One region of the Schinkia azotoformans genome, then DNA from elsewhere that is predicted to be linked to it. Evidence: riboswitches for the same ligand, from Rfam matches in the RefSeq annotation. Region 1 holds a riboswitch; the other holds the start of a gene.
The links. Region 1 has a riboswitch for cobalamin ahead of P9E47_RS18565 (DUF4430 domain-containing protein). Riboswitches for the same ligand answer to the same signal wherever they lie in the genome.

Region 1 (16,755 bases):
TCATGTAGGTTTTGCAAAACTGTTCGGACTTCCGGTGGAGTCATTACACCCTGACCAGAGAGCGCTTCGAGCCGATGATGTCCGGAAAGCAATTGAAAATGGATTAAAGGTGTTCGCCTGGACATGTAATTCGGAAGAATGTATGAAAAGAATGATTGATTATGGGGTTAGCGGGATTATTACAAATTACCCAGCCAGATTAAAATCGTTAATCGAAGGAAAACAAAAGGTTAAAAAGAAAAAGTGGGGCTTGTTTTAACCCCCACTTTTGGCTTGATTTTGAATAGCTGTGATAGGTGTTTTTCTAATAAATATACCTGTTGTAATTAAAACTCCGAATATCGTTATCGCACCGCCAATTAATTGGGCGGATGTAAGTGTTTCTCCGATAAATGAAATTGCAAATATAGATGCAAAAACAGGGATTAGGTTTAAAAATGGGGCAGCCTTCCCTGGACCAAGATCAGCCACCGCTTTATTCCAGCTTAAAAATGCACCAATGGAAGCAAAAATCCCAATATATAGAAATCCTAAAATGGAGGTAAAGGTTATCGTCATTGGTTTATCTACGATCCATTCATATACAGCAAATGGTGCCAGAATTATCATGCCGATGATAATTGTAACTAGGAACGAACCAGCAGCCGGTAGCCTGCCTGTATTTTTCTTAACGATGACTGAATAAATGGACCAGGAAGTAATCGCAACAAGCATCCAAAGCTCTCCTTTATTAATGGAGAAGGATAGAAGCGCTTCAAGTGAACCACGGCTAACAATCCAAGTTACACCAATAATTGAAAAAACAATCCCGATCATATGTCTTGTATAGACTTTTTCTTTTAAAAATAAAAATGACAAGAGTCCGATTAAGGCTGGTGTTGGCGCGTTAATAAGAGCTGCATTAATAGATGTTGTATAGTGGACGGCAATATACAAAAGCGTGTTGAACCCAACGATTCCTGTTAGTGACATCCAAAACAATGTTTTCCATTCCCTTTTCCATAAAGGAATGTTCGCCACGAGCTCGTTTTTGGCGAAGGGCAAAAAGAATAAAAAAGCGACTACCCAGCGGATAAAAGCTAATGTAAAGGGCGGCATTGTGGCAGCAAATCCTCTTCCAATCACAAAGTTACCGCCCCATAATAAGGCTGCAATGACTAGTAATATATATGGTGATCTCCAGTTCAATTTAGTTAGTCCTCCTGCAGTAAAAATATTCAGAACATACCGCTTATTTAAGACCTAAGTATACCACCTAAAAAATTCCTTGTGAATTTATTGTTAAAAATAAAGAAATTAAAAGGAGAATGAAGTGAGAAAATATAAATACTATTAGGAGAGGTAAAGTAAAAAATGGGAGGAAGTTGAATGAACTGGAAAGAGCAGTATGAACGATGGGCTACCTATGAAAATTTAGAAGAGGAGCTAAAACTAATTTTACAAGATAAAAAAGACGATGAAAAATGGCTAGAGGATAGCTTTTATAAAAATTTAGAATTTGGAACCGGTGGAATGCGCGGGGAGATGGGACCTGGTACAAATCGGATGAATGTGTATACAATTCGAAAAGCTGCAGAGGGACTGGCAAGATACATAGAAGCAAATGGTGAGGAAGCGAAAGCCCGAGGAGTGGTGATTGCATATGACTGTCGCCATAAATCACCTGAATTTGCGATGGAGGCTGCCAAAACTTTAGGTTTCCACGGTATTCAAACCTATATTTTCGATGAATTAAGACCGACTCCGGAGCTCTCATTTGCAGTGCGATACTTACATGCTTATTCCGGAATCGTCATTACGGCTAGCCATAACCCGCCAGAATATAACGGTTTTAAAGTGTACGGAAACGATGGATGTCAATTACCACCGGCTGCTGCTGATAGAGTGATCGAAAAAGTCAATGAAGTTGAAAATGAATTAACGATTGAAGTGGCAAGGGAAGAAGATTTAAAGGCGAAAGGTCTGTTACATATCATTGGTGAAAATATCGATAAAGCTTATATTGAGCAAGTGAAGACCATTTCCCTTAATCCACAATTGTTTGAAGAAAATAATGTCAAGGTTGTCTTTACACCTTTACATGGTACTGCCAACAAACCTGTGCGTGCGGGACTGGAAGCATTAGGCTTTAAAAATGTGACAATTGTGAAAGAGCAGGAGCTCCCCGACCCTAATTTTTCAACTGTGAAATCTCCAAATCCGGAAGAGCATGCGGCCTTTGAATTAGCGATTAAAGAAGGTATGAAGGTTGATGCTGATTTGTTAATTGGAACCGACCCGGATGCCGACCGCCTTGGAATTGCAGTGAGAAACGGCTCTGGTGATTATGAGATTTTAACGGGAAATCAAACTGGAGGAATCCTTCTTCATTATTTGTTATCAGCGAAGAAAACAAAGGGTATCTTACCTTCCAACGGTGTAGTCTTGAAAACGATCGTAACGTCTGAATTCGGTCGTGCGATTGCAGAAGATTTTGGTTTGGATACAATTGATACGTTAACCGGATTTAAATTCATCGGTGAAAAAATTAAAGAATATGAACAAAGCGGAGAATACATATTCCAATTTGGCTACGAAGAAAGCTATGGCTATTTAATCGGTGATTTTGCAAGGGATAAGGATGCTGTTCAAGCAGCAATATTGGCAGTAGAAGTTGCTGCATACTATAAAAAACAAGGCATGACATTATATGATGCTCTTCTTGATCTGTATGCCAAGTATGGTTTTTACCGTGAAGGATTAAAATCATTGACGTTAAAAGGAAAAGAAGGGGCCGAGAAAATTCAAGAAATATTAACGACATTCCGCAAGAATCCGCCAGCCGAAATGGGCCATTTACAGGTTGTTCAAATTGAGGATTATTTAACAAGCGAGAAAAAGAGTGTGGCAAATGAAAAGTCCGGGAAGGCTGAAAAAATCGATTTGCCAAAATCAAATGTACTAAAATACATTCTTGAAGACGGTTCTTGGTTCTGCTTACGTCCATCCGGCACCGAACCAAAAGTGAAATTCTATTTTGGTGTTAGAGGCAACTCACTTGACAACAGTATCGCAAAATTAGATGAAATCAGCACAGATCTAATGAATAAAATTGATCAATTGCTTAATTAACAAAAAGCCCACATTGTGGGCTTTATTGCTTTGGTGCCTGTCCCCATACTGCGGTTTTTAATGGTACGTAATCGTATATGTGCCGTCCTCCGTTTTGATCGATATATGGTTTGGCTGTACATGAGTATGGAGTTTATTCGTTAAAGGAATTTCGTATATCTCATAGGGTATTTGTTCGTATTGGGCGGACGATGTACCGATTCTTCCTTTTCCATGTATCTGTAAAACGTAAGGCGATACATAACCGTCAATTGTGGGAGGCCGTTCATGCAGGTTAGCCCTAGATAGAGTCATCGTTGTTTCATCCGTATCACGATTCAGCTCCTTTGTAATGTGAATTAATTTTCCATTTAAATTATTTAACGTATCTTGCAGTTGAATATCATCTTCAGTTGGTCTAATGTCCATTTTCTTTCACCTCAGGTACTATGTTTTCCAAAAAGGAAGGCTGTCAGAAATGACACCTTCCTTAATTTTACTCGTATATATTAAAATTTATTTAATCATACTAACAATTAGCCATAAACGGAAGCGGAAGACGGAACAGATGATAAGGCATGGTCCACATACGTAAGAAGATGATACGCTTTATTCTCGATGACTGAATAATCTCGACTGAAATTACAGGCATGGAGGAATTGTTCAATCTTTTTTGATAAAAAATCATCCTTTGTACGCACCATTAATATCAGTAAATTATCCCATTCTCCCCTATTCATATAAAACAATGCTTTGTCATAATCCACAGCACTCATATTCACATTCCCCTTTCGAAGAATTGAATATAGTTTATGATAAAAAAAAAGTTTTACACTCCGACGATTTCAGTAAATGTTGACATGGGAATACAAAACTAATCAAATAAGAAATATAAATAATTCATTATGGTTAAAATAATCGACAGGACAATGAATCAATAAAGGTGGTAATTTCATGGGTGCGATTGAACGAGAAGGCTACGTTTTTCATGTTGAATATAGCCAAATTGCCAAAACAGTGGCAATACATGTAACTAAAAAAGGACAGTTCGTTAGAGAATTGACATTCCCATTTGCAGGCATAGAACCAACCCAAGAGCAAATTGAGAACAAAATTGAAGAATATTTAGGTATGCCAACTAAAGATGAAGAACCAGAGTCCACCTGTTAACCAGTAGGCTCTTTTTCTTTTTTCTGAGTGAACGTATTTAATATTGGAATACTTTTACTATTCATCACAAACCAAATTAGCAAAGGGCCTAAAAAATTAAAGGTAAATACTGCAATTACCACTGTCCACAAAAACGGGGTTGTATTTAAAACATTTACATATATCCAAGAATGATACAAATCCACACTAATAACGCCCTTTCATAAAAAAATTATTCGGAATTTCACTCACTATTTTTTCCGTCCCGTACTAGATTTAACCAAAAATTGAATAAAACCTTGTCGAAAAGGAAAGAAAATAATAGGCATGCCGTGTGAAGGGGTACTTATATGGACAACAATTCAATTAAAGAAAAACTCCAGCAACAATTTGCAGAAAATATAGATGAGAATGTAAAGATTATTAAAGACATTCTAGAAGACAGTGTCGATCTCGCAAAAAGGGAATTCATTTTTCATGCACATACTGATATTCGGATGGTCTGTTTTTATACGGATGGTCTTGTCAATACACAAGAAATTCAAAACGTTATAGAAGTGATGTTTTTCAAAACCTCAGAATTAATTGTAAATAGTGAAGTTGGTCCTATTAAAGATGATATTACAAAAAAAATGATTGAAAATTTGATTCTACATCCTTCAACAAAGCCTTTAACAAAGCTAGAAGAGGCTATTGATGAAATCTTAAGCGGTAATACCGTTTTTTTTATAAATGGTAGTAAAGAAGCTTTTACTGTTTCAACAAGAGGTTGGAATACGCGCTCCGTAGATGAACCTGTCGCAGAACAGGTTGTTAGAGGACCACGTGATGGGTTTACTGAAAACGTCCGTTCGAATACGGCTTTAGTTCGTCGCCGTATACGTGACCCGTTATTCAGAATAGAGGCAATGAAAATCGGAACAAAAACTAAAACAGATATAAATATCGCTTATTTGAAAGGTACTGTAAAAGAGGAAGTATTAAAAGAGATAAGGAGCAGACTGCAAAAGATAAAAATTGATTCAGTTTTAGAAAGTGGCTATATAGAAGAATTGATTGAGGACGCACCGCTCTCACCATTCCCAACGATTCAAAGCACAGAACGACCTGATAAGGTAGCAGCATCTATTCTTGAGGGCAGAGTTGCCATCTTTGTTGATAATTCACCATTTGTGTTGGTTGCACCGACCTACTTTTGGCAATTCTTACAGGCAAGTGATGATTATTATTCCAGATACTATACAGCTACTTTTTATAGAATAGTTCGCTACATTGCTTTTCTGATAAGCCTAACTTTGCCATCGTTCTATGTTATGTTGGCAAGCTTCCATCAAGAGATGATTCCTACTTCGTTGGCGTTAACAATTGCTTCTGGTCGTGAGATTGTACCATATCCAGTATTGTTAGAGGCCCTTATTATGGAAACGGCTTTCGAACTCATGCGCGAAGCTGGTTTACGAATGCCTAAGCCAGTTGGGCAGGCTGTAAGTATCGTTGGATCATTAATTATAGGACAGGCTGCTGTTCAAGCAGGACTAGTGTCACCTTTTATGGTCATTGTTGTAGCGTTGACTGGTATTGCCTCATTTGCAATTCCAAACTATGCGGCATCCTTTTCCATTCGGCTTATCCGATTTCCACTGCTAATTGCGTCAGGAACGATGGGGTTGTTAGGATTTGCTGCTTGCTTTTCCCTACTGGCCATCCATGCCATTTCCATTCGTTCCTTTGGTGAACCTTATTTAGCACCTGCCACGCCCTTTAAACCATCAGATCAAAAAGATGCACTCATCCGTTTCCCATGGTGGAAAATGATAAGTCAACCTGAACTAGCTGAAGGGCAGGAAGACCGGGTAAAAGAGAACCAAATACCGCAGCCACCGGAAATTCAACCAGGTAAAAAGAACGAAAAAACGGATGATAAGGCTGATAAGGCTGATAAAGACGTTCAAGAATCTAAGAAAGGCTTTAGAAAACCAAAAAAACTGAAAGGAGAGAAAAATGAATGACAAAGCCGATCTACTTATCATTTGTTATTCTGATCATTATCCTTTCAGGTTGCAGTGGGAAAAGAGAAATTAATGATTTGGCAATAGTTATGGCCGTAGGCATTGATAAAATTGAGAACCCTACAGAGGGAAATTCTGAAGATAAAGGGTATGAAGTAACGATAGAAGTTGCCCGCCCTGCAGATTCAAGGGGACAAACGGGAGCACCTTCTGGTGGTACAGGTGATCCAATTTGGTCCGCATCTTCCCAAGGTGAAACATTATTTGAAGCAATTCGGCATTTGGCATCATTTTCAACACGGAGGGTGTTTTGGGCCCATAACTATATCATCGTAATAAATGAAGATGTAGCAAGGGAAGGAATTAAGGATGTTATTGATTTTTTTACAAGAAATCCCGAGCTGCGTATGCGGACTTGGGTAGCCATAACACCGAATAAGGCAAAAGACGTAATTTCTACTGTGACTGGGTTGGAGGTTATTCCCGGGGAAGCACTTGACAAGCTTTATCGTTACACAGATATTTCAGGGGCATCCCCAAGGACGGAATTACTTGACGTCCAATCGGCCTACTTAAGTGAAACAACCCAGCCGGTTATTGCAAGAGTTCGTTTGATTGAACGCGGGGTTTCTAATAAAAAAGTAGGTCAAGCAGGGGCCTATAAACAAGTTGAGTTAGAAGGAGCCGGTGTATTTAAGGGAGACAAACTTGTTGGTATTTTGGACAGGGATGATTCTAAAGCAGCTGTATTATTTATTGAAAAGGTAAGATCGCAAATAGTTGTACTATCATGTCCGAAAAATCCAGAGGATGTACTAACAGCGGAAATTGTTCATGATAGATTCGATGTGACTCCAGCGTATAAAAATGGGAAGCCTTCTTTTACTGTTAATTTTAAAGCATTTGTGAATGTTGTCGAAGCAGGTTGTCCTTTTACCATTGAAGATGAGGAAGATGTAAGAACGATAGAAAAAGAACTAGAGAGAACCGTTAAGGGGAATATCGAAAAATTACTAACAAAAGCTCAAAAAGAGTATAAATCGGATTTTCTAGAATTGGGTCAAAGATTTAATAATAAGTTTCCCAGTGAGTGGAAAACCATTAAAAAGTCATGGAATTCAACTTTTTCAGATGTGGAGTTTACAGTAAATGTCGACGCAAAGGTAAAAGGTGGAGTTTTATTATACAGTCCAACCCGTTCCGGAAAATGATGAGGGATGAGCGATGAGAGTTCAAATTACAAATGGAATGTTAATGGGATTAATCATTAACATGGTTTATGCAAAAGCGATTGGTCTAACACAGGGAAGTATGGCACGTGAAGTTGGGCGGGATATTTGGCTTTCAACCATTATTGCGAATATGGTCGCTGCCGCTTTTATAGTTTTCGTTGTTTTGGTTATACAGCGGATGCCAAAGGGAGACCTAATTGAACAAGGTAAAAAGATGATTGGAGCTTGGTTTGGAAAGTTGTTGGCGATTATCTTTTTTATTTATTTTCTTTGTTCAATGGGACCCATTATGGCAACATTTGTCTACCATTTAAAAGACTACTTTTTGCCTGATGCACATACAATGGTATTTATTATTGTTGCGATGGTAGTCGGGTGTTATGCAATATATTTTGGCATAGAGGTCATTGCAAGAATGGCACTAGTTGGTGTTTTTTCAGTCCTAAGCTTAAATATATTATTGCTGCTTGGATCGATAGCGAAGTTTGATATACGCGAGCTTTTGCCAATTTTCGAATCAGGTGTAGTAAATACAGCATGGGCGGGGCGCCATTTATTTGCTGACTGGACAATGGTGTTTATGATGATTGCGCTGATCTTGCCAAATGTTAAGCAAATCAAGGTATGGAAACGGTCAAATCTGGCCGGTGTTTTATATGGAGCAGGATTTATATTAATGTGGCCAATTGTTGAAACGGGTGTACTGTCAGCACGTGTGGCCGGAGAATATATTGTTTCTTGTATGCAGATGGCGAGAAGTGCACAAATTGGAGTTTACATACATCGATATGAAATGATTATGGTTGCATTTTTCGCAGTATCACTTTTAACACAAAGTATGATGAGTCTATATTGTGCTTCGATTTCCCTACAAAAAGTCTTTGGACTTAAAAGCTATCGTCCGCTAATAATCCCGGTCGGGCTTTTGTTTGGTGGATTCGGCTATTGGATCGTTTTTGACCATGCACGGGCAATGCGATTTATTGAACACGAATGGATCGGCATTTCCCTATCTATTGCAATTTGTGTGCCGCTATTTATTTGGCTTGTTGGTTTTGCTTTAAAGGATAAATTAAAGAATGAATAATGCTAATCGCAGGTGAGTTTTTATTACACCTGTTTTTTTCTTGCTAATCTTTTTCATTAAAACTAGGTATAACACATAAATTTACATAAAGAGAAGTTGTTTTCAAGTTTTTTGAACATACAGAGTAAAACAGCTTGACTAAAAGGGGAGATGAAAATGGCGAGAAATGAACATCAAGCATTACAATATGCTATAGAGGAAATTACCGAAATTGCGAAAGGCTTTGGTCTAGACTTTTATCCAATGCGTTATGAAATATGTCCTGCCGATATTATATATACATTCGGTTCTTACGGTATGCCAACACGATTTTCGCATTGGAGCTTCGGAAAGCAATTTCATAAAATGAAGCTTCATTATGACTTAGGATTAAGTAAAATATATGAACTCGTTATTAACTCCAACCCATGTTATGCTTTTTTGCTCAATACTAACAGTTTAATTCAAAATAAATTAATCGTTGCTCATGTTTTAGCACATTGTGATTTTTTCAAAAACAATGTTCGCTTTAGTAATACGAAGCGGGATATGGTTGAAAGCATGGCGGCAACAGCTGATCGAATTAAGAAATATGAACATGATCATGGGAAGCTTGAGGTTGAGAAATTTTTAGATGCGGTGCTTGCGATTCAAGAGCATATTGATCCTTCAATATTAAGACCACAGCTTTCTTGGTCGATTGAGGATATATTTGTTGATGAAGAAGAGGATGAACAGACCAATGTCACACCATATGATGATTTGTGGCGGATGGATGATCGGAATGTAAAAAAAGATCAGCCCAAAAAGAAAAGAAAAAGATTTCCACCGCAGCCTGAAAAAGATATCCTCTTATTTATTCAAGAATATAGCCGCGAACTAGATGAATGGCAAAGGGATATTTTAACGATGATGCGTGAGGAAATGTTGTATTTCTGGCCACAGTTGGAAACGAAAATCATGAACGAAGGCTGGGCATCCTACTGGCATGCCCGCATTATCCGGGAATTGGAACTTACTTCGGATGAAGCAATTGAATTTGCGAAACTGAATGCAGGTGTTGTTCAGCCTTCCAGGACATCAATTAATCCGTATTACCTCGGTTTGAAAATATTCGAAGACATTGAGGAGCGTTACAATAACCCGACAGATGAAATGAAAAAGCTCGGTGTGGAATCTGGTTCAGGACGTGAAAAATTATTCGAGGTTCGAGAAGTCGAATCGGATATTTCGTTTATTCGTAACTATCTAACAAAAGACTTAGTTTACCGTGAGGATATGTATTTGTTCCAAAAACAAGGGAAAGACTATAAAATTATTGATAAAGAATGGGAGAGCGTCCGTGATCAACTAGTAAATATGCGTGTAAATGGCGGGTTTCCGTATATTACCGTAAATGACGGTGATTATTTAAAAAACGGGGAATTGTATCTGAAGCATTGGTACGAAGGAATTGAACTTGATATTAAATATCTGGAAAAAGTAATGCCGTACATTTATCAGCTATGGGGACGCCCTGTCCATATGGAAACGATTGTTGAGAGTAAAGGTGCATTATTTACCTATGATGGAAAGGCAATGCATCGGAAGTATATATAGTGTTTTTTGGGGGAGCTGCTGGGTGTTCAGTAGCTCCTTTATTTTAAAGGAAGGATTATTTTTTGAAACAGCTTGAATATGGTTTATTAGGGCAAAAAGTGAATAAGTAGAAGGTGATGAAAAATGAGGATCAAGCTAATAGTAGTAGGTGTCATCATACTCTTTTTCCTAACGGGGTGTGTGAGTGGTGTATTTCATGTCACAGTAAATAAAGATGGCAGCGGTGAATTAAATTATCGGTTAGCGATCGATTCCGATTTATTATCCACTTTTAATGATAAAAACAATCCCCTTGAGAAATTTAGAGAAATTGCTCAAAAGGATGGATTCATAGTTTCCAATTTTAAAGATAACGGATATTTTGGTGTTGAAGCGAAAAAGCATGTTAATAAAATCTCTGAAGGGATTGGCGGAGAGTTAATTACATACATATCATCCGTTAATTCTTCGAAGGATCATTTAAATTTTACTGTTGACAAAGGCTTCTTTTTTAATATTTATACTATAGAAACTAATGTTGATTTAATGAGTTTTGCTAAAGGTAATAATGCTTTGTTTCAGATGTTTTTAGATAAAATGGATTTGCGGATATTATTGACACTTCCTTTTGATGTAGAGGGGCATAATGCCAGTAGGGTGATTGATGGGGAAACTGATGATATCAAAACTTTTGAGTGGGATCTTTTGCCTGGACAAAATAATGAAATATACTTGCAGGCTAAAGTGTTAAATGTTTTGAATGTTGTTACGTTGGTATTACTTGCTGTTGGGCTAATTGTTTTTGTAACGGTATTTATGGCAATTAAGCGGAGGAAAAGTGCCGATGTAGAAGAGGATTAGTTTGTATGATAATTTGGAAACGGGCTTCACCAACAGGTTGAAGCCCGGAAAATCGGTAAGCTATTTCTTCGGTATTTCACAACCGTTTTCGTCGCATACCAAGCTTTCATCCGAACCGGTAGCTACAGCTTTATCCGTGTTAACATTCGAATCTTCACTTGCATCTATCTTATATGGTCCATCCTGCGAATAGACCTGTTGAAGGGCTTGCACGAATACATCTGTCGGTTGGGCCCCTGTCAGCGAATATTTTCTATTGATTAGGAAGAACGGAACGCTTCTAATTCCAAGCGTGACAGCTTCTTGTTGATCAGCCCGAACTTCATCGCTCCTATCATCACTAGCAAGCATTGCTGCAACTTCATCATGATTTAACCCAACTTCCACCGCTAACTCAGTTAAAGTGGCATGGTCACCAATATGCTTTGATTCTGAAAAATAAGCACGCAAAATTCGTTCTGTCATATCCTGCATTAATCCATGCGATTTAGCAAGCATTGTGAGTCGGTGTGCATCAAATGTATTTGTTAAAATGAGTGTATCGAATTGATAGTCCAAGCCAATCTCTGCCGCCATTCGTTCGATATTTCGGCAATTTGATTTTGCTTGTTCTAAGCTCATTCCATACTTTTCAGCCAGTTTTTCATACATATTTTGGTCAACTTCACGTTCCATCGTAGGGTCTAGCTCAAAACTACGGTATTCTACCTTAACAGGATGATCGATCTTCTGAAGAGCGTCCTCCAGACGCTTTTTACCAATGTAGCAAAATGGTCAAGCAAAATCGGTCCACATTTCAATTAACATTCATGAAAACCTCCTTTTCTTTTTAGTATATCGATAGCAACTTCACCTAGTCTATTTTTCAGCTCATTATTTTCAATACACTTGCTATCTACGACACTAAATAAGTAAATTATAAAGAACTTAAGAAGAACAATTAATTAGTGATTGATCGTTCAAAATGATAAAATTGACAAAGTAAATATGAAGGTTGTGTTAAATCATGTGTTTAATTTTATTCGCCTATAATGTCCATCCAACATACAAGTTGATTGTTGCAGCCAATCGCGATGAATTTTACAGAAGAAAGACGGCACCTGCTCATTTTTGGGAGGATCATCCTGAAATATTGGCAGGCCGGGATTTAGAAAAAATGGGAACATGGATGGGGGTAACAAAAAACGGCCGATTTGCAGCCGTTACGAACTATCGTGATCCTAAAGAGGTTACCGACGGAAAACTTTCACGTGGAGAGCTTATATTAAACTATTTAAAAAGTAGTAAGATGCCAGAAAATTATATGAAGGTAATGGAGGAAAACTCCGAATTGTATCCTGGCTATAATCTGTTAGTTGGGAGCCCTGATGAGCTTTACTACTTTTCAAACATTACAAAAAAATCCATGAAAATAGAGCCAGGCATTCATGGTGTCAGCAATCATCTGCTTAATACTGAATGGCCCAAGGTTGTACATGGTAAAGAAAGCCTATTCAACATTTTGACTCAAAAAGATGATGCAATGATTGAATCACTTTTCAAAATTCTCCAAAATAATGATGTTGCTCCAGACGACAGACTGCCTAAAACAGGTGTAACCATCGAATTGGAGCGGTTGCTATCATCCATTTTTATTAAAAGCGAAGGCTATGGCACAAGAAGCTCAACAGTTTTATTCATGAATGATGATGAAATTATTTTTAACGAACGTGTTTATAACGGAGCGGATAGTAAAGACCAGCAATTTATTATCGAAATAAGCTAATCAAATCGGCTCCACATGAACATGCACATTAAATACATCATGTTCCACCATTAAAATGTTTTCTACTGCTGTAGAAATATCATGGGCTTTTTTTAGCGGCAGATTAGAGTCTACTAGGATGACAATATCAACAACGGTATTATTACCGTAATTCCTTGCTCTAATCTCCTTTACATCCTTTACGCCTAAAACATGTACAATCGTGTCTTTATAGTCTTCAATCAGCTTTTCGTCAAAGCCATCTGTTAAGCTATGGGATGCCGTACAGAAAATATCCCAAGCCGTTTTACAAATAAGGAAACCAACAACGATAGCTGCAACTGGGTCCAACCAAGGAAGGTTAAATTGAGAGCCGATAATACCAACAGCTGCACCAATACTCACCCAGGCATCTGATAAATTATCCTTCGCGGCAGCCATAACCGCTTGACTATTGATTTTCTTTGCCAACTTCCTATTGTAAAAATAAACGATAAACATAATGGCAGCACAGAAAATTCCAGTCCAAGCAGAGATGATATCCGGGGGTTCTTCCTTTCCCCCAAAGGCAGATGTAATGGCAGCAAATAATACTTGAAGACCGACTGCCATCATAATAAAGGAAGCAACCATGGAGGCAACATTCTCGGATTTCCAATGTCCATATAGATGGTCTTTGTCTGCTGGTTTTTGAGATATTTTTAATCCGATTAAAACAGCGACGGAGGAGATGATATCGGTACTATTATTAAATCCGTCTGCTTTCAAGGCTTCTGAGTTTGTCATAAATCCTATGAACAACTTCAATACAGCTAAAATAATATAAGCGAAAATACTAATATATGCGCCGCGTTCTCCTAATTTTAAGTCGTCATATCTTTGTTGGCTTAGCTGCTCCATAATGAACCCTCCAGTATGCATTCATTAATAATAGTACATTTTTTGATAGTAATGGTCTAGCCGAATTAAAAATTCAGACAAAAGTTGTCGATTGAATGATAGACAATTCGCATAAATAGGTGTAATATGATTTTTAATAATTAAAAAAGTTTTGATTAGGCGCAAATTAGTTGCTTAATAGGGAAGTTCGGTGAAAATCCGATACGGTCCCGCCACTGTAAATGCTAAGAATCTCACATTCTAGTAAAGCCACTGTTAAGAAATGGGAAGGCTATGAGATTCGTTTGAGGCATGAGTCAGGAGACCTACCTAATCGAGAACACCCAATACCCCTACGAGGAATAGGGAGGTGTAGTGAGCGAATAAAAATGTGTTTTTGATTATATTTTTGTTACCAGCAACCACCTTCCCAATTAGGGCGAGGTGGTTTTTTGTTGGATAAAAAGACAGGAGGAGAAGCATGAAGAAGTTTTTGAGAATGACAGTTTTGATAGTTGTGTTGATGGCGCAGTTGTTGGCTGGGGTTAATGTTGGAGTTTCTGCAGAAACGATACAAGATACAGTTGACAAGATAACGGCTTTAACGCTCATTGATGCGGCAGAAAAAGTTGAAATTGATGAAACAGACTGGGGCCCAATGATTACTTCAATTAATGGGCTTGCCGCTGAAGGTACATACTATTGGGCTTTTTACGTTAATGGTGAAGAGGCATCAGAAGGAGCAGGCACATATATACCAAAAGTTGATGATACTCTTTCATATAGGTATATATCATGGGAAGACGATTCAAAAACATTTACAACCGAGGAAACAATAAAAATAGTAGGGTTGACATCTGAATCAACTGCCTTATCATTGCTACAAGAATCTGAAACAATAGAGATAGAGGAAACAGACTGGGGTCCAATGCTCACTTCAATTAATGGTCTTGCCGCTAAAGGAACCTTTTATTGGGCTTTTTATGTTAACGGTGAGGAAGCATCGGTAGGAGCAGGAGCTTATAAACCAAAAGCGGGTGATGCTCTGACCTTCATATATAAGTCTTGGGCAGAGGAGTCAGATGAAATACTACCTGGCGGTAAATACACAATTGCAGGGATACCAATAAGCAATAATCCACCAGATGGAGGGACTACGCCTGAAAAACCAGATGAGCAATTTCCTGAAGGAACTCCTGTAGAAAAAGCGGTCCAATGGATTCAAAACAATGACGAGCCTCCGACATTTGAGGGAGCACTTGCTTTAAGACAAATAGGAAAAGTGATTCCTAAAGCATATATTGCTAGTCTTGAAAAGAGTGTCGGAGCAAATAGCGGTAATTTTACTAAGGTCACGGACCTTGAAAAGTCTGTCATTGGCTTAATTATTGTAGACAAAGACCCATCGAATTTTAATGAAATTAATTTAATAGAAAAAATCTATAACCATGGCAATTTAACTATGCAAGGGTTGAATGGGGTAGTTTATGGATTACTTGCACTTGATAGCAAGAACTATAGTATTCCAGAAACTGCAAAATGGACAAGAGAAAAATTAATTCAATACATTTTAGATAATCAATTAAGCAGTGGTGGTTGGTCATTAGACAATTCTACATCTGACGTAGATATGACAGCAATGACCCTAAGCAGCTTAGTTAAGTATCAAGATCAACCAAAAGTAAAACTCGCCATTGATAAAGCAATGGCTTGGCTAAGACATTCACAGCAACCTAGCGGTGGGTTTTTGTCAATTAAGGGAGAAGAAAATAGTCAGAGTATCGCACAGGTCATTATCGCCTTATCTACACTTGGTATAAATCCTGAAGAAGCAGGGTTTATAAATGAAAATAAAGATATATTCGATGCCTTACTATCATTTCAAAATAAAGATGGCGGCTTCTTAAATCTCAAAGACAGAAACTCAGAGTTAGTTCCTACGGGTCAGAGTTTACTTGCGCTTGTTTCATATGAGCGATTTTTAGAAGGAAAAGGCTCGATTTATGACTTATCGAATTTACCACCATTAGTTATAGATGAAACAGGTGGAAACGATAATAATCAAGGTGGCTCTACTACTCCCGGAGAAAATAAGAAACAATCGATTACAATTTCAGTTAGAACTCATGAATCAACTATTCTATCTTCAAAAACATTGGAAGTTAATGAAGGTGCAACTGCATTAAGTGCTTTAGTGGATGAACTGGGAGGTAGGGTTGAAACAAGTGGCTCTGGATCATCAGGATATGTAATCGCAATTGACGGATTAGCCGAATTTGACCATGGTCCAACAAGTGGTTGGAAGTATTCGGTTAATGGTTATTTTCCAAGTGGTGGTGCTGGATCATACAAATTAAGCAATGGAGACCAACTTGAATGGGTTTATGTAACAGAGGATAAGGATGCGGCGAAAGAAAAAGCGGCTATGGGGGGCAGCGCAGCAACTGCTAAGCCGGATGGAGTTACTGTTGCAGTCTTTGAATCTTTTGAAAAAATAAAATCAGATTCACAAAAACAAAATGCAGTTTTAAATAAAGAACAAAAAATGTCATCTATAGAAGCACAAAAATTAAAAGAGGCCCTTAACGCAAATGCTGTTAAGATCGAAAGGACGGTCGTACCAACTGAAGAAACAGTAATTGCTAGTCCTAAGGTTGATGAAGCAAAAATCGTCATTCCAAAAGACGCACTAAAAGAGCAAAAAACAATCAAAATAGAAGAATTAGCTCCTTCTACTACAAATATAGAAGGAAATCTTAAGTCTTCTGTTTATCAATTTTTGCCAAAGGGTACGAAATTTGAGAAGCCAGTCTATATTTCTATCAATATCCCAATTGAAGATGATGATTTAGACCATCTTGTAATGGCATGGTTTGACGAAGCGAAAAATCAATGGATTCCAATTCCGACTGTTATTGATGCCAAGACTGGAACGATAACTGGTCAAGTAGACCACTTTACGAAATTTGCAGTAATTGCTAATAAACAGCAAAATAAGTTAGATATGACGGTTGAGTTGGAAAAACTAGTTCAACACCTTCAAACTGATAAAACCCAGTCTGAATGGGAAGACTTTGGTATGGCGCGTCTTGGAAAAGCTGATAACCAAGCTGTATTAAATGAGATTAGTAAGGTGATAAAAGAAGC
Region 2 (16,755 bases), on a different contig from region 1:
TTTTTCAATTCCATCCTTAATAGATTTTCTAACTTCTTCTAAACTACTAAGCTGTTCAGCAAACTCTTCTGGAAAGCCGCCTCCCAAATATAAACCGTGAATATTCTCAGGCAATCCTTCCCCGTTTAATGGGGAAAAGTAAACAAGCTCAGCTCCTTCGGCTTCAAGAAGTTCAAGATTTTCTTGATAATAAAAATTAAAGGCGGCATCTTTAGCAATGGCGATCCGAATCCCTTTTTCAGCTTTATTATCAAAAAGATTCGTAGAGTACTCCTTGAGCTCGTTTGTTTTTGCCAATTGGTATAAAATATCTAGGTCTACTGTTGCTTCAATTAATTCACCAAGTTTATCAAAAAAAGAGTCTAGTTCTCCTCTTTCAATGGATGGTATTAACCCTAAATGACGTTCAGGTATTTCAATCATTTCGTTCTTTAATAAATAGCCGACTACCGGCACTTTACATTCTTGTTCAATCGCTGTTTTCACAAGTTTATAGTGACCTTCACTACCAACCCGATTGGCAATAACGGCAACAATATTGACGTTCGGTTCTAATAGTTGAAACCCTTTAACAATCGCGGCGGCACTTCGAGCCATACTGGCACAATTTACAATCAAAACTACCGGTGACTCGGTAATGATGCTAATCTCAGCTGTACTGCCACTGTTGTTTATTGGGTCCTTGCCATCATAAAAACCCATTACGCCTTCAATAATTGAAATATCTGCACCCTCAGATCCTCGGGCAAATATATCTTTAAGTAAATCATGCGAAATCATCCAGCTATCAATGTTACGGGAAACTCTACCAGTAACAGCACTATGATAGGAAGGATCGATATAGTCAGGCCCACATTTGAAGCCCTGTACAGTTAGACCTCGCTTTTTGAAAGCTGCCATCAGTCCAATTGTTAAGGTTGTTTTTCCGACACCACTGCCTGTACCGCCGATTACGAGTCTACGATCTGACATCTTAACCTCTCCCTTTTTCATTTGCCAGTATACCCACTGAAATCGTAACATTTCCTGATTTTTTCTTCACTAATTCTAGTTTTTTCGTTTTACTATAAAGTAGTGCCGCAGGTTCACTTACACCATAGGCTCCGGTGTATTTATAGACCGTATCGGATGGATCACTAATTGCAACTTGATTTAGCTCTTCAGGAGTATATGTAATAAAATCCCATCCATATTTATTGATAATATCCAGAAAACCCTGCTCATCCTTTTTAAGATCAATCGTACAAATAGCCTTAACACTCTTTACAGAAAATTGTAGCTCCATTAGCGTTTCTTGAATGACTCCATCGATTTCCTCTGCACTCGTCCCCTTGTTACAACCCATTCCAAGCACAATCACCTTTGGCCTGTATAGAATACCGTTATCCAGGATGTCTTTTTCCTCATCCATTAATAAACGGTGTGTTATAACTAACGCTGCATTCGGGTTGTCTCTTTTCGCAAGTTTAATAGAGTCGTAAACTTTAATATTAGAAGGGAGTGGTTTCGAGTATTTCCACCAATTTAATTCCCCTGATTCCTGGACGACGGCAACCTTTTCTTCATTAACAACCGCTGCACTCACAGGTGTTAACTTCTCATCAGACTCATATTGCCATCCAAACTCGCGCCCAAAAATATCAACAGCAATCGTTTGGCCGACATCTGATGCCGTTGTGATAATAGGCCTTGCATGAATCATTTTGGCTATTTTCTCCGTTAATTGATTGGCACCACCTAAATGACCGGAAAGAACACTAATTACATTTTCCCCTTTATCATCGATAACGACAATGGCAGGATCCGTTTTTTTATCCTTCAAAAGTGGGGCTATCATTCTTACTACCGCTCCCAATGAAACTATTAAAACGAGACCTTTATAGCTTTCGAACAAGGTAGGTAACTGTAAACGAACACTGCCTGAGAACATTCCGATCGAACGTTCTTTTTCATCCCCTTGTTCAAACTTGCTCATGTAAAACAAATCAGCCTCAGGCCACGTGATATTATGTAAATCGCGGGCAAGCTTCACTCCGTGCTTTGTAATCGCAATAATGCAATAGTCTTTTTTATTATTCATCATTTTTCTAGTACACCTTTTCTAAAACCATGTGTAAATTCTTTATCATATAGTTTAGAGCGGTAATCTTTATCATGAATATCTTCGCTGAGTGCCCATCCTGCTAAAATCATCGCTTGCTTTCTAATCCCATTTTTTTGCATATCTGAATCAAGGTTCTCCAACGTAGTTCGAACAATTTTTTCATCAGGCCAAGTTGCTTTATATACCACAGCAACAGGGGTCTTTTCACTCCAACCCGCTTCTATAAATTCACGAACGATTTTCTTCGTTAGTGTGGCACTTAAAAATAAAGCAATTGTACAATGGTGGCTAGCAAGATCCTTAAGTTTTTCATACTTTGGGACTGGCGTTCTTCCTTCCGCTCTTGTCAGAATAACAGTCTGCGTTAAATCAGGAATCGTTAATTCAGCACCCACTCTGGCAGCTGAAGCAAATACAGAGCTGACGCCAGGAATGATTTCTACTTCTATATTCTGTTTTTTCAGTAAAGCGATTTGCTCCATAATCGCACCGTAAACGGCAGGATCTCCCGTATGGACACGAACGACCTTCTTCCCTTCTTGTGCGCGTAAAACCATATAGTCAACCATTTCCTCCAAATGCATGCCGGCCGTTTTGACGATTTCAGCTCCAGACTTTGACCTTTGAATTAATTCCTCATTTACTAAGGAATCGGCATACATGACAACATCCGCCTCTTCCAATAGTTTAAGTCCTTTTACCGTTATTAAATCAGGATCTCCAGGTCCTGCCCCAATAATATAGATCTTCACTTTCTCACCACCATTAACGATAAGTATTCTAAATCAACGTTACCTATCTCATTCAGATCCCAAATAATTTCCTCTTCAGACGTTACCTTCGTAACAACTGCTGCATTATTATACAAATCTAGTTCTTTTAATAGTTTTAGCATTGGCTTTATTACTTTAGCCACCTTAATAAAAACGACACAGTCATGCTCAAGTACGGCTTTTTTCATTTCCTCATATTGGTCTGTTGCAGGAACAATCGCGAATTTATCATCTCCATCAGCCAGTGGCAATCCAAGTCTTGAGGCTGCGCCATTGACTGACGATATTCCAGGAATGATTTTAATTCCTGCTTCAGGATAACGTTTTTTCATAAGCTTCATCATATGGATAAACGTACTGTACAACATCGGATCTCCCTCTGTTACAAAAGCGACGTCTTTTCCTACTGAGAGCTTCTCCCATACTAACTGGGCGGTGTTCGACCATTCTTTATCTAGTACCGCTTGATCCTTTGTCATTGGAAAAACAAGCCCAAGCATTTCTTTTTCATTTGGATTAATATACACATCAATAATCTTGTGGGCATAGCTTTTGCTCCCCATTCTGCTCTTTGGATAAGCAACCACGGGCGATTCCTTTAATATTCTAAAAGCTTTTACCGTAATTAGCTCCGGATCCCCGGGGCCCACCCCTACACCATATAATGTTCCGATCATTCCTGTTCTCCTCTCAATCTTTCCAAGCTGTAATAATATAAATTGGATTTAAAGCCTCAAAGCGTGTTAAATCCAATATCGGCTTGCTTTTTGAAACCTGAGTTAGTGTAATATCTACTTGAAATTGATTTTTCTTAAAAGCCTGAACGGCCTGCATTAAATTTTCTATCGTGACCGCATTTAAGACGATCCGGCCATTTGGTTTTAATCGTTTGCAGCAAATATCCATAATCTCATCGATATTCCCAGCCGTTCCACCTATAAAAATAGCGTCCGGGTTTGGAAATTCCTCTAAACCTTCTGGTGCCTTATTATGAACAACGGTAAAATCCGTGCGGAATTTTTTCATATTTTCATAGCAGTTGACGATATCATGTTCATTTTTCTCAATCGCGTAGACTTCTCCCTCTTTGGCAATTCGGGCCGCTTCGATAGCGATTGATCCAGTACATGTCCCGATATCCCACATGACGGAGGTTTTCTTAAGCTTTAAGGCACTTAACGAAAGTGTCCGTATTTCCTTTTTGGTGATAAGTCCTTTGTCCGGCTTTCGTTGATAAAACTCACGATCATCAATTCCGAAAGACCATGTTGGCCCTTCTGATACTCTTTTTAAAATAACGACATTTAAAGGAAGAAACTGTTCATTTGCCATTTCATCTAATGTAAAATGTCTGCACCGCTCTTTTTCACCACCAAGATGCTCGGCAACGAAAGCGGAATATTCAGTCATCCCATAATGTAAAAGATATTGTGCAATCCTAGTAGGACTGTTTTCTTCATCCGTAAGTAGGGCTACCTTTTCTTCCCCGTCTATTTTTTGGGACAATCCTTTCATTGGTCTGCCATGAACACTAATGAACTTAGCGTCCTGCCAGCGTTCACCCATTTTGGCAAATGCTAATTGGATCGAACTTAAATATGGGTATATTTCCATATTAATTTTGCTCGCTAAAAAGCTGCCAATCCCGAAAAATAATGGATCACCCGAAGCCAAAATAACGGTTTTTCTGGTTTCTTCTCTTAACTCGTTTACTAGCTTTGTTAATCCACTTTTTATGATTGATTTTTCACCCTGATAATCCGGGAAAAAGGCTAACTGCCTTTCGCCTCCTATTAAAAGCTCACTATCATAGATCATTTCTTCGTATATAGGAAGAAGACTGTCTTTTCCGTTATCTCCAATCCCAATCATTTTAATTGAACTAGTCATGTAAAATCGCCCTTCCTAATAACTCTCCGTTTAATGTGAAGAGTACTGTTTCTATATCCATGCCGCCTTTAACTTCCTTATGAGAAGATTCATTACATAAACGACAAAGTGTTTCAAAAAAGCTCGTAAACCCAAGGGATACCATGAGGTCTCCAACCTGTGAAGCCGTATTCGCCTCTCTTATTTCCTTGATAACAGATTCCGGAGCTCCCGAGGTCTTAGCAACTCCAGCTAAAAATTCAAAGTCCACCTTCGAGCCCTTGGCATGGACCATCATATTTCCATTGGCAATTTTCGAATATTTGCCCATCATCCCTACCATTGATACTTTTTTAACCCCTTGCTTCTTACATTGCTTAAGCGTAAACCCGACAAAATCACCCATTTCGATAAAAGCCTCTTCCGGCAAATAGGGAAATAATTTCATCGCATATTTTTCACTGCGCCCGCCAGTGGTAATGACAACATGATCCAATTGATTGGCGCGGGCTACTTTAATATATTGAACAATACTTGCCATATAAGCCGAGGACGAAAATGGAACAACGATCCCTCTCGTACCTAATATAGAAATGCCACCTATAACTCCGAGACGGCCGTTTAATGTTTTCTTCGCTATTTCTTCGCCATCCGGAACAGAAATTGTGACTGAAATCCCGCGGTTTATTTCAAATTCTTCAATGATTTCCCTTACCGTTTCCCTTATCATCTTTCTCGGAATAGGATTAATGGCAGCTTCACCAATCGGAATTTGCAGCCCCGGCTTTGTGATTCTGCCCACTCCAATACCACCGTCCAGTTGATAATCCGTTTCGTCATTCCATTGAACTGTAGATAAGATGAGAGCTCCATGGGTTGCATCAGGATCATCGCCGCCATCCTTGATCACCCCAGCCGTGACCTTATCTTCGGAAAGATTACACTGAACAATGTTAAATGTGACGATTTCTCCTGCAGGAATTAATATTTTTACCTTTTCAACCGGCTTGCCCATTATTAAAGCTAATAACGCTGCCTTTGTAGCTGCTGTTGCACAGGCACCAGTTGTATAGCCATGTCGTAACGGTTTCTTTTCTTGTTGTTCTGTAGATGCCATTGAAATCTACCCTTTTGATACCCGATCAGCAATGATTGAAATTGCATTTAAAGCTGCCACGACAGCTGTGCTACCGCCTTTCCTGCCTACATTGGTAATAAACGGAAGATCAAGCTTAGCTAGCTCTTCCTTCGATTCTGCAGCAGATACAAACCCAACTGGCATCCCAATAATAAGGCTTGGCTTCGCTTCGCCCGCCTTCACTAAACGAATTAATTCTAATAGAGCCGTTGGGGCATTACCGATAACATAGATCCCACCATTTACTTCTCTTGCCCCTTTTCTCATCGAGATAATGGCTCTAGTTGTATTTAACTTCTTTGCTTCATCAACTACATCCGGGTCGGAAATAAATACGTGAACATCACATCCAAATTTCTCTAATCTTGGCTTACTGATTCCCGCTTGCACCATTTGTACATCCGCAACGATTTGCTCACCATTTAAGATTGCGTTTATTCCAGCCTGTACAGCATCCGGATGAAACACCATGCTTTTGCCAAGTTCAAAATCTGCAGAAGAATGGATCACCCGTTGAACAACAGGCCATTGCTCCTCTGTAAACGAATGCTCACCGATCTCTTCATCAATCATTTCCATGCTTTTTCCCTCAATTTCCTGCGGTTGTACTGTGAGCGGCTTAAATTCTGTATTAAATTCCATTGTTCTCGACTCCTTTTATATGGTTTATTACGTCCTCTACAGTTGAATAGGTTATTCCATATTGAATCCTTGGTCTTTTTATCAAAATCGTTTCAATTCCTAGCTCCGAGGCAGCCTCCACTTTTTCATCAACTGCCCCTTCCTTACCACTTTCCTTCGTTACCATCAAGGTCACTTCGAATTGTTTAAAAAGTGCCTTATTAAAGTCCTTTGTAAACGGCCCTTGGATCGCTATAATATTTTTTTGTGGCAATCCGAGCCCTTCACATTTTTCCATATTATCTTTTCTAGGCAGCATTCTCGCTATGACTCTTGTATTTGGTAGTGGAAGTAATTTATCAGTAAATATCTGTAGTGTTTTACTTCCTGTTGTTAACATGATATTGCCTTGTTTTTTAGCTGCCAACTCGGCCGCTTCCTCGTAGGAATCTACCTTGATAATCAAGTCATCATCGAATTGTTGTGATGGTCTTTCAAAGCGGATATAAGGAATTTCGGCCATTTCCGCTGCCTTTATGGCATTCTTGGAAGCCTCTTCCGCATAGGGATGACTAGCATCTACTACGATATTGATCTTTCTTTCCTTGATTAACTGAAACAGGTCCGAGTCTGTTAATCTTCCAACTAATACTTGAAGTCCTGATGCTTCAAGCTCGATTGCAGCATTTGAAGTTACCACCGTCGTAAGAACATCAAACCCTTGTCTCTTTAGTTCGATGGCAAGCTGTCTTGCATCGCTAGTTCCTGCTAATTGTAAAATTTTCACAGCCTAATTCCTCTATTTTCTTATTTGATCCCCATGATTATGATGGTGATGATTATCATGGTCGTGATGGTCATGATGGTGATGGTGATGATGACCAACGTTCTCCGCAACCCCAATTCGATACTGACATGTATCACAATTCATTTTCACATCACCGTCTAACGCCTCTTGAACACGATCCATTAAAATATCCTGAAGCTTTTCGTGAAAACCAAAATATTCTGCCAAGGCAAATTGGTGATCTTTATACCTCTCTTTGTAACCTTGAACGATCTTCTCTAATCTTTTAATCAAAACCCCTGTAAATAAGAAATATGGTAAAATAACAATCTTCTTCGCTCCCAGCAATAAACAACGATGAATGACTTCATCTATTAAGGGAGTTGTTACCCCCATGAATGCAGGTTCAACAATGGGGTAATTTAATTTCTCCCATAGCAATCTAGTAATCTTATAAAGGTCACTATTGGCATCTGGGTCACTGCCGCCACGTCCAAGTAAAATGATCGCGGTATCCGGATCTCCTGATTCGATATCAAGACCTATTTCAGCTAGTCGACTTATACATATTTCTAAGGCTGAATCATGAATACCAATCGGCCGCCCATATGTAAACTCTACATGTGGATACTTCTTTTTTGCTTCATCGATACAATGCGGAATATGAATTTTCGAATGACCAGCCTGCAATAACATCATCGGAATGACATAAACGTGACTTGCCCCCTTCATCACACATGTATCGATCCCTTGATCAACCGTCGGAGTTTCAAATTCCAAGAAGCATGTTTCAACAAGAAAACTTGGGTCAATGGCCGGCTTCATTTCATTAATAAACTCTCGAACTTGCTCATTTCCTTCTTTATCCTTACTTCCATGTCCAACAAATAAAATAGCTTTCATCTTTTTTCTCCTTTAATCCCCACACGGTGCTGCTGCTATTTCCATCTTTGGGGTAAAGTCTTTATATCCATAACCTCTAACAGCCTTTACTCGTTTGAAAAACTTGAAAAACCTTTCACCCGGATGTCCTTTTTCTTTATATTCATTGATAATTTCTTCGATGATTTTTACCACTTTTGAAGGTTCAATTCCCTCCTCGACGATTTGTCCGGCATGGGCCGTTCGGCCAACCGGTTTAGCACCAATAAATAAATCAAATTTCCCTTGGCGGTGGACGAGCCCGATGTCTTCTTTAACAGCCCCATAGCATGCCATTCCACAACCATTAATACCAAGCTTTAATTCTTTTGGCAGATCAATACCTCCTAGCTTTTTATGCAGCTCTTCAGCAATAGGGATGGCATCCTTCTTTTCTCCATCACAAAAATCACAAGCCTTGACGGTTAAAACATCACCAACGGGAGAAAGAGATAAACCACTATTCCTTAATTTCTCGATGATCTCGTCAGGATCTGATGTTGGTATCGTTAAATGAATCTGATGGTCCGTTGAATATTGAATCGTCCCATTGTCACCAACCACTTCAGCCAATGTCATCATTTGCTGTGGGGTGAAATTTTTGTTTGCTACTCCAGGACTTACAGCAACTTCGAAAATATTCTCAAAATTGGTGGCAACTTGCTTGTTCAGTTTATTTAACGCTTCCTCCGCTATAGACAAAGTAGTCTCATTATTCTTGCCGCCATGCAATGCCCACGGTTCATTTTCTTTTTGCAATCTCTCGTGTAGTTTTAAACGCTGTTCTTCAGTATCCAATGAGTATTTTCGTTGATATCCTCTTGGTGTAATTATTTTTCCTTCATATATAAATGTACTTGAATTTCCAATGATGACAGTTGATAGCATCCCGATCTCGTGTTCAAGCATCTCTCCGAGCGTTGTAACAACGACACTTTCACGCTCACGGTAAGCACTTTTTACTAAACCTACAGGTGTATTAGGTTCTCTATACTTCAAAAGAATTTTTTGAGCCTCTTCAATTTGTCTTGTTCGGCGACCACTTTTCGGATTATATAAAGCAATCACAAAATCAGCGAAAGCTGCTGACTCCACACGCTTTGCAATTATCTCCCAAGGGGTCAAATGGTCGCTTAGGCTGATTGTGCAGGAATCATGCATGACCGGAGCCCCTAATAAGGAGGCACAGGAATTTATAGCGGATATTCCCGGAATCACTTCTACCTCCACACCATTTTCAGCCTTCCACCCTTTTTCAGCTAATACCTCATAAATAAGACCGGCCATTCCGTATACCCCTGCATCTCCACTGGAAATAACCGCAACCTTTCTACCCTCTTCGGCAAGGCGGACAGCAGCTTGGGCTCTCGCAACCTCCTCAGACATCCCAGTACTAATAATTTCCTGATCCGTTATTAAATCCTCAATCAAGTCAACATAAGTCTTATAACCTAAAATACAATCCGATTCTGCAATTCCTTCCTTTGCCCTTTCTGTAAAATGCTTTACACTACCTGGTCCAAAACCAATGATGATTAATTTACCTGACATCTATGAATCCCCCTTTTTTCCAAGCAAGCCTTTTAATAAAAGTAAAACCTCTTCTTTTGATGCATTTTTAGTACCAAACAATTGTTTTAATTGAAAAAACAATGGTATCGATAAACCTTTTTCGAGAACAAATCGTTCATTCACAAACAATTCATCAGGTGTACCTTCAAAGATGAGTTGTCCTTTTTCGATTACAAAAATCCAATCAGCCCATTCATAGGCAAGGTCAAGATCATGGGTAGACATCACGACAGTTGTCCCTGAATGATGAATACGGTTCATTTCTTTTAAAAAAACCTCTGTTTGAGATGGATCAAGGTAAGTAGTCGGTTCATCCATTAGCAATAAATCAGGTTCCAACCCCATGATACCGGCTAAAGCGACTCTTCTTTTTTCGCCCAAACTCAAATGATGGATCGGTCTATCCTTTAAATGATCAAGCTGATAACGTTTTAATATTTCTCCAACCTTATTCTGAAGGGCTTCTCCCTTATAGCCCGCACTAATCAGCCCATAGGATATATCCTCCAAAACTGTCGGTGAAATTAACATTTCATCCGCATTTTGAAACAGGAGCCCTGTTTTTTGGCGAAAATCTTTCAAACTTTTCCTTTTAAATTCAATCGGCTCTCCCTTCCATAGCATCTTACCTTCATTAGGTTTCAACAACCCATTCACTAATAGAAGAACCGTTGATTTTCCAGAACCGTTATGCCCTAATAGAGCACACCTTTTTCCTCTTGGTATTTTTATAGAAAAATTTTGTAAAGCTGGTTGACCATTGCCACTATAGGCAAATGTAATATTCTTTAATTCAAGTAAACTAGTCATTTTAACTGCCTCTACACCACCACTCTAATCCTATTAAAATAAAAAGGATAAAGAGGGCACCTCCTGTAAATTTCTTTGGAGCCGATTTCCTTTGTTCATCAGCGTAATAAAGTTGATCATGAAATCCCCTAGATTCCATCACAAGCAACATTCTTTTATACTTTTCAAAGGTCTTAACAAATAATTGGACGATAACCAGTCCTACACTATGAAATGTTCGTTCCCACGTTACGTTTCCTCCGCGTGATTGAAACACCATATAAAGTTCCCCAGCATAACGTAAAAATATAAAGATAAACCGGTACATGCCCACAAGGATATCTAGCAACACTTGTGGGGTGCGCATTTTGTGTAAAGCATGCAAAATTTCGTTAAACGGTGTTGTCATTACAAGCGCAAATACGCAAATCAATAGACTAAGTGACCTAAAAATGATTGCCTTTGCAAGCCCCAATCCACTTTCAGATATATAAATCTGCCAGTTATCAATTTTAATGATTGATAACCATATATCACTGTTCATCTCGTTTAGATTTGATGCCTGAAGAATAATAGCAGGCATACTTGCAAATAAAAATAAACTTGGCACTGCTATCCATTTCAATAGCACGCCAACAGGAATTTTTTCATAGCAACATAGAAAAACAAATACCCCGAGAAAAATTGTTATTTGAACAGGAATATGTGATAAAAAGACCATCACACAAAGTAATATTGTAAAAATGATTTTATAAATGGGGGGCACCTTTCGAAATCTACTATTATAGCTGAGCGTATCAATCTGGATATTCATTGCTTGGCACTACTTTCCTTCCTGCCTTTAAAGAGTCCAATGACATAACCTATGAATCCGGCGCCAAGTGCAGCCTGTAAGGCAAATAATAGACTTTCAACCTCACCACTCTTCGGTTCAAATATTGATGAAAACCACGGAACATAATGAGGAGCCAGCACTTGGATTTGTTCTTCTGCAATGCTATCTGCCCCTAAAAACTCAGCATTACCTAAAAATAGCAACGGGCTGAACGTGATTATGATCGCTAAAATGATTAACCATTTATTTTTCACTACTAGCCACCCCACTCTTTAAATTCTGTAAAAATAGAATATCTTTCGAATTATAGGCTACGAGCCAATTCCACACTAATACCGTTAATAAGCCTTCAACTATGGCTAGAGGCAGTTGAGTAACGGCAAAAATTGAAATAAATTTAATAAACGCGGCTGCTATCCCTCCAGTTGGAAATGCCAACGCTAATTGAAAGGATGTAAACAAATAGGTCGTAATATTGGATAGAAATGCAGCCGAAAAGATGGCAATAGATTGTTTGTTTCCAAGTTTTATTAATAGTTTGTATGAATAATACCCAACAAACGGTCCAACAACAGCCATAGAAAAAGTATTAGCTCCCAATGTCGTAAGACCGCCATGAGCAAGCAGTAAAGCTTGAAAAAATAAAACTAGCGTTCCTAATACTGTCATTACTTGGGGACCAAAAAGAACGGAGCCAAGACCCACTCCCGTCGGATGAGAACTACTTCCCGTTACAGACGGTATTTTTAAAGCTGAAAGAACAAATACAAACGCCCCGGCCATTCCAAGCATGAGTTTTAAATGTGGATTTTCATTCGTAACCCTTTTTATTTGAATAAGGCCCCATACAAAAAATGGAATAAACAACCCCCACCAAAATAATGTCCAACCTAAAGGCAAAAAACCTTCCATAATATGCATCGCAGAAGCATCATTTGGTGAATTCAAGGCAAAGTAAACAAAAAATAGACCAATAAAAAATAGTTTTTTCATTATTTCCTCCTTGTCTTTAAAACCAAAAAAACCTTATCCCGATAAAGAGATAAGGTTCCAAAATTAATATAACAGACGATCAAAAAATCTGACGTACCGCTAGAAACCACATCCTTCCCTCCGAAGAATTAGAATTCAACAATTAAAGCAGGTCTCCTGGCTTGTACTTCACCTTACTCTTGTCCCTTCCCGGATTATTCCAGTGGTATATGACAATTTCATCCATACTTACAGTAGCGGGGGCTGCATCGGATTTCCACCGATTTCCCTTTTAACTCAAAAGAATCTTTGAGCACTTAAATTGCATTCATTATTTAATTTTTAATTTAATTACCATGTCTTTTATTAAACACCATTTTTTTGTAAATGACAACTCTATTTTAAAATATGATGCATATTTAAAGGTAATATAAGGAATTTTATCCCTATAGAAATTGATTCCGTACTGTACATAAAATGATTAAAAGGATGAAACGAAAATGATAAGAAAAGTGATCTTATACGGTGTACTATTAATATCTTGGTTTTCATTATTCAAACTAGACAAGGTTCATTCAAACGATACCTTCCGGTGGGAACTTTTACTTCTATCATCTTCACTTTATTAAGTAAAATAAATGAAAGTCAAAAATAGTGGGAGGTAAATGATGTATTAAAAGAAGAACCGGAATAGAAATAACAATGAGGTTTATAACCTCTAAATTTTGATCGGCCACGAAAAATGAAAAAAACCACCTTTTAAAAAAGTGGTTGCACTGTTTAGAATAATATTTAATTATATATAAAGATTTTCAAAATACTCTAGATACGATTATTCTGCTTCTCATAATCTTCTATTGTTATGATTTCTAAATTGCTTTTCGGTGTCATGCAGCAGGCTAGGGCAAAGCGATTGTTGAGTTCTTCATCGGGAAGATATTCATGTGAGCGTACTAAGTCGTGCTCATATTCTCCATCCAATACTTTTACTTTACACATCCCGCAGCCGCCTCGTTGACAGCCTGTCGGAAAAGGAATGAAGTTGTTTCTAGCCGCTTTTAAAGGTGTTTGGTCCGGACCACATTGATATTCATATTCTTGGCTTCTTGCCTTTAATGATACTTTATACATGATTCCTCCCCCTAATTCTATTATGTTAATGCCTTCATAAAGGATTCTGAAAGTTCTCGTCTATGATAGAAAATACCTTGCCCAATTTTATCTTCCGTCCATGTAATGGTCGGCATATCCGGATAGGACATATAACCTCCAGCAAACGCTTCATTACGGTTCCCTGACGGATCAAAGAAGTAAATCGTTTGTCCTCGTGTTATTCCATGGCGGGTTGGTGTTACATCAAATGGTACTTCATACATTGATAAAAGATCTGCCGCTTTAAATACATCATGAAGAGAATCAACTGCGAAGGCAGCATGATGTAACTTTGCATCAGGTCCTTTAACAAACGCTAAATCATGCGCTTTATTGGTAGTAAACAAGAAACTGCCTAATAACTCCTCCCCATCTACTGTCGTAATTTTTTCACTTTGTCTAAAATTAAGAGCCTCTATAAAAAATCTCGTAACAGTTTTAAGATCGTCACCCGTAAGTAAACAATGATCAATACGATGTGGTGCAATTCCTTTTGAATCTAAGACCCAAGGATGAGGGTTTAGTGATCCAACGGACGTTCCTAGAAAACCGATTTCATGATAAAGTTCACAATGATGACCAGTTGGTAAAATAAAATGAACGGCTTCCCCTTCTGCTAATCTTGTATGACTGGAAATACGAGTAGTCGTACAGCCAAATTGTTCTATTTTTCTTTCATAATAGGCAAGATCATCAAGAGTCTCTACTTTAAACGCCATATGGGCTAAACCTGCCTTGTTAGATTTAGTTAAAATCAAACTATGATGGTCATATTCATCCCATGCTTTAAAGTAAACACTGTTTTCCATACGTCCAGTTTCTTCTAGTCCAATAACCTTTGTATAGTATTCTACTGATTTTTCCAGGTCTAATACATTTAATTCCACACGGCCTAAACGCATAACTCTTGCCATTTTTATCCCCCTAATATAAATCTTAAATACTGGCTTTTACTATAAAAATACAGATCGCCTTATTTCACTTTTTCTACTAATTGTAGTAACTCCTGGTTAGGTCCATGAAAAAAAATCATGCGACCGCCTTCCAATGTAGGCTTCACTTCATCAGAAGAAAAGACAATCCCTTTTTCTCTTAAAAAGTAAATAGTTTCATCAATGTTTTCAACTGTAAAAGCAAGATGGTTCACAATTCCTGTTTCACTGTACTCGGTAGCTTCCGTTTTTTCTTGGATAAGCTCAATCTCCATATCTGACTGTGATTCTAGATATAAAAATGCCATTACCCGATCGCGTTTACTGCCATGCAGACGAACTTTAAAGCCAAGGATGTCCGAATAAAACCGAATCGATTGGTCCATATCGCGAACCATAATGGCTACATGCTCCATTTTCTGTATCATATTGTTCGCCCCTCCATGTGCTTCCTTAATGCTTTGACCCATGGCATTGATTTTTCGTAGCAGTCACCGATTTGAAGGACTCTTTGATCAGTGAAGGGTTTCCCAATGAGCTGCAATCCGACTGGAAGATTTTCTAAAGTAAAACCACAGGCAACAGATAATGAAGGAAAGCCTAGGATATTTGCCAATGGTGTTTTGCCCAGTGTAAACATATTACTGATGGCCATTTCTGGAACCATCGTACCAATTTCAAAAGGCGGTTGGACATTTGTTGGGCCTACTAAAGCGTCAATCCCATTCATTTGTTTGATTGTTTCCCTGACAAATTGGTCTCTTCTACGTTGAGACCGAATGTAGTCGGTTGCGGACATATCGCTGCCAAATTCAAAGCGATACTTCAAGTCATCTCCATAGAGATGTCCAAATTTTTTCAATAACGGTTCGTGAACGGATAGAACCTCAGATTGAGCGATTGCTTTTAAAGCGTTGAGTGCTTCGTTAATCCCTGGTAAATCAATAGGAACAATTTCTGCTCCAAGCACTTCAAGTTGACGGAAAGCTTCGTCAATAACCCGTCTCACATCAGCATCAATTCCCGCGAACATATAAGGCTCATAGAAGCCCAGCTTTATTCCCTTTAAGTCAGGTAACGAATCATATAAGACTGGAACATTTCTTTTTACAGATGCCTGATCCTTTTGATCATATCCTTTCATCACCTCCAGCATGATGGCTGCATCCCGTACCGTTCTTGTCATCGGACCTACATGATCCAATGACCAGCTAAACGGAAGACAACCCCGTCTACTGACAACTCCATAGGTTGGCTTGAACCCGACTGTACCGCACATTGCAGCTGGCAATCTCATGGATCCTGCCGTATCTGTACCGACTGCACCAAAGGCCATTCCAGTTGCAGTAGCTACTGCAGAGCCGCCACTTGATCCTCCTGGTATTCTTTTTTCATTCCATGGGTTTTTGGTACTGCCATAATGGGGATTTTCCGTCGTTGCCCCCATGGCAAACTCATGCAGGTTGGCCTTACCGATAATAATCGCTCCGGCTTCTCTTAGTTTTTGAACAGCTACCGCATCTTCATCTGGGACCCAGCCCTCAAAAATTTTCGATCCACCAGTCGTTTTGACACCTGCTGTTTGTAAAATGTCCTTGACTGCAATCGGAATTCCGTGTAACGGTCCCCTTACCTGATTATGCATCAGCTCTGCTTCCAATTGCCTCGCATGGGCCAGTGCCACTTCTTCCATTACAGTAATAAAAGCATTGACGGTTGGTTCATGCTCACGAATCTGGGTTAAGGTCATCTGCGTTAGTTCAATTGGAGAAATTTGTTTATTTTTTATTGCATTCCCCGCATTTTCAATTGTTTCAAAAAGAAGTTCATTCATGACTTGTTTCCTCATAACATTCTAGATTAAAAGTAAAAGCTGGCTCTAGTGTTGCTAATTTTATTTCATCATCGCCTAAAATGGTGGATAAATATTCTTCTAATGTCATGTATTCCCCTGCTTTCTCTATAAATCTATAAAAGGCAATAGGCAGCCACATTTTATCTTCTCTAGTACCAATTTATGTTGTGGTAATACTAGATATGACGGTGTGGTGCCTGATACCTTTCTTTTATCTCGTTAAGAATTCACTTCTTGCCCATCCTTTTTAAACTGGGGCTTCATCGGAAAGGCTTCCTGCCAGGACTTTTTGTTGCTGTCATAAATTCCAGCGCTGTACAGTGTTTTAAGCGAGTTGGAATCTAGTTTGAAGTTTTCTTCTTTTCCTTCCTGTATCGCCTTTACCTGCTGAAGTAATAAGCGACGCATATGAATAATTGGCAAATCACTTGTGCC

Region 2: another riboswitch for cobalamin. It lies ahead of P9E47_RS14670 (energy-coupling factor ABC transporter permease); the one in region 1 lies ahead of P9E47_RS18565 (DUF4430 domain-containing protein).

What each region holds. Positions count from the first base shown of each region.
Region 1 is NZ_JARSMD010000029.1:76,419-93,173, forward strand. It holds gene P9E47_RS18495 (glycerophosphodiester phosphodiesterase) at 1-259, shown strand, start outside; gene P9E47_RS18500 (DMT family transporter) at 256-1,188, opposite strand; gene P9E47_RS18505 (phospho-sugar mutase) at 1,369-3,111, shown strand; gene P9E47_RS18510 (hypothetical protein) at 3,169-3,519, opposite strand; gene P9E47_RS18515 (YhdB family protein) at 3,627-3,866, opposite strand; gene P9E47_RS18520 (DUF5370 family protein) at 4,045-4,260, shown strand; gene P9E47_RS18525 (spore germination protein) at 4,590-6,248, shown strand; gene P9E47_RS18530 (Ger(x)C family spore germination protein) at 6,245-7,459, shown strand; gene P9E47_RS18535 (GerAB/ArcD/ProY family transporter) at 7,473-8,567, shown strand; gene P9E47_RS18540 (SpoVR family protein) at 8,724-10,145, shown strand; gene P9E47_RS18545 (hypothetical protein) at 10,269-10,985, shown strand; gene P9E47_RS18550 (DsbA family oxidoreductase) at 11,046-11,747, opposite strand; gene P9E47_RS18555 (NRDE family protein) at 11,992-12,750, shown strand; gene P9E47_RS18560 (cation diffusion facilitator family transporter) at 12,751-13,629, opposite strand; cobalamin riboswitch at 13,770-13,956, shown strand; gene P9E47_RS18565 (DUF4430 domain-containing protein) at 14,090-16,755, shown strand, end outside.
Region 2 is NZ_JARSMD010000024.1:35,463-52,217, forward strand. It holds gene P9E47_RS14605 (cobyrinate a,c-diamide synthase) at 1-972, opposite strand, end outside; gene P9E47_RS14610 (cobalt-precorrin 5A hydrolase) at 974-2,083, opposite strand; gene cobM (precorrin-4 C(11)-methyltransferase) at 2,080-2,856, opposite strand; gene cobI (precorrin-2 C(20)-methyltransferase) at 2,853-3,554, opposite strand; gene cbiE (precorrin-6y C5,15-methyltransferase (decarboxylating) subunit CbiE) at 3,568-4,767, opposite strand; gene P9E47_RS14630 (cobalt-precorrin-5B (C(1))-methyltransferase) at 4,760-5,863, opposite strand; gene P9E47_RS14635 (precorrin-8X methylmutase) at 5,870-6,526, opposite strand; gene cobK (precorrin-6A reductase) at 6,516-7,292, opposite strand; gene P9E47_RS14645 (sirohydrochlorin chelatase) at 7,305-8,195, opposite strand; gene cobJ (precorrin-3B C(17)-methyltransferase) at 8,208-9,764, opposite strand; gene P9E47_RS14655 (energy-coupling factor ABC transporter ATP-binding protein) at 9,765-10,595, opposite strand; gene cbiQ (cobalt ECF transporter T component CbiQ) at 10,597-11,388, opposite strand; gene P9E47_RS14665 (energy-coupling factor ABC transporter substrate-binding protein) at 11,385-11,663, opposite strand; gene P9E47_RS14670 (energy-coupling factor ABC transporter permease) at 11,653-12,402, opposite strand; cobalamin riboswitch at 12,532-12,717, opposite strand; gene P9E47_RS14675 (2Fe-2S iron-sulfur cluster-binding protein) at 13,204-13,512, opposite strand; gene P9E47_RS14680 (catechol 2,3-dioxygenase) at 13,533-14,447, opposite strand; gene P9E47_RS14685 (VOC family protein) at 14,507-14,893, opposite strand; gene P9E47_RS14690 (amidase) at 14,890-16,299, opposite strand; gene P9E47_RS14695 (Rieske 2Fe-2S domain-containing protein) at 16,540-16,755, opposite strand, start outside.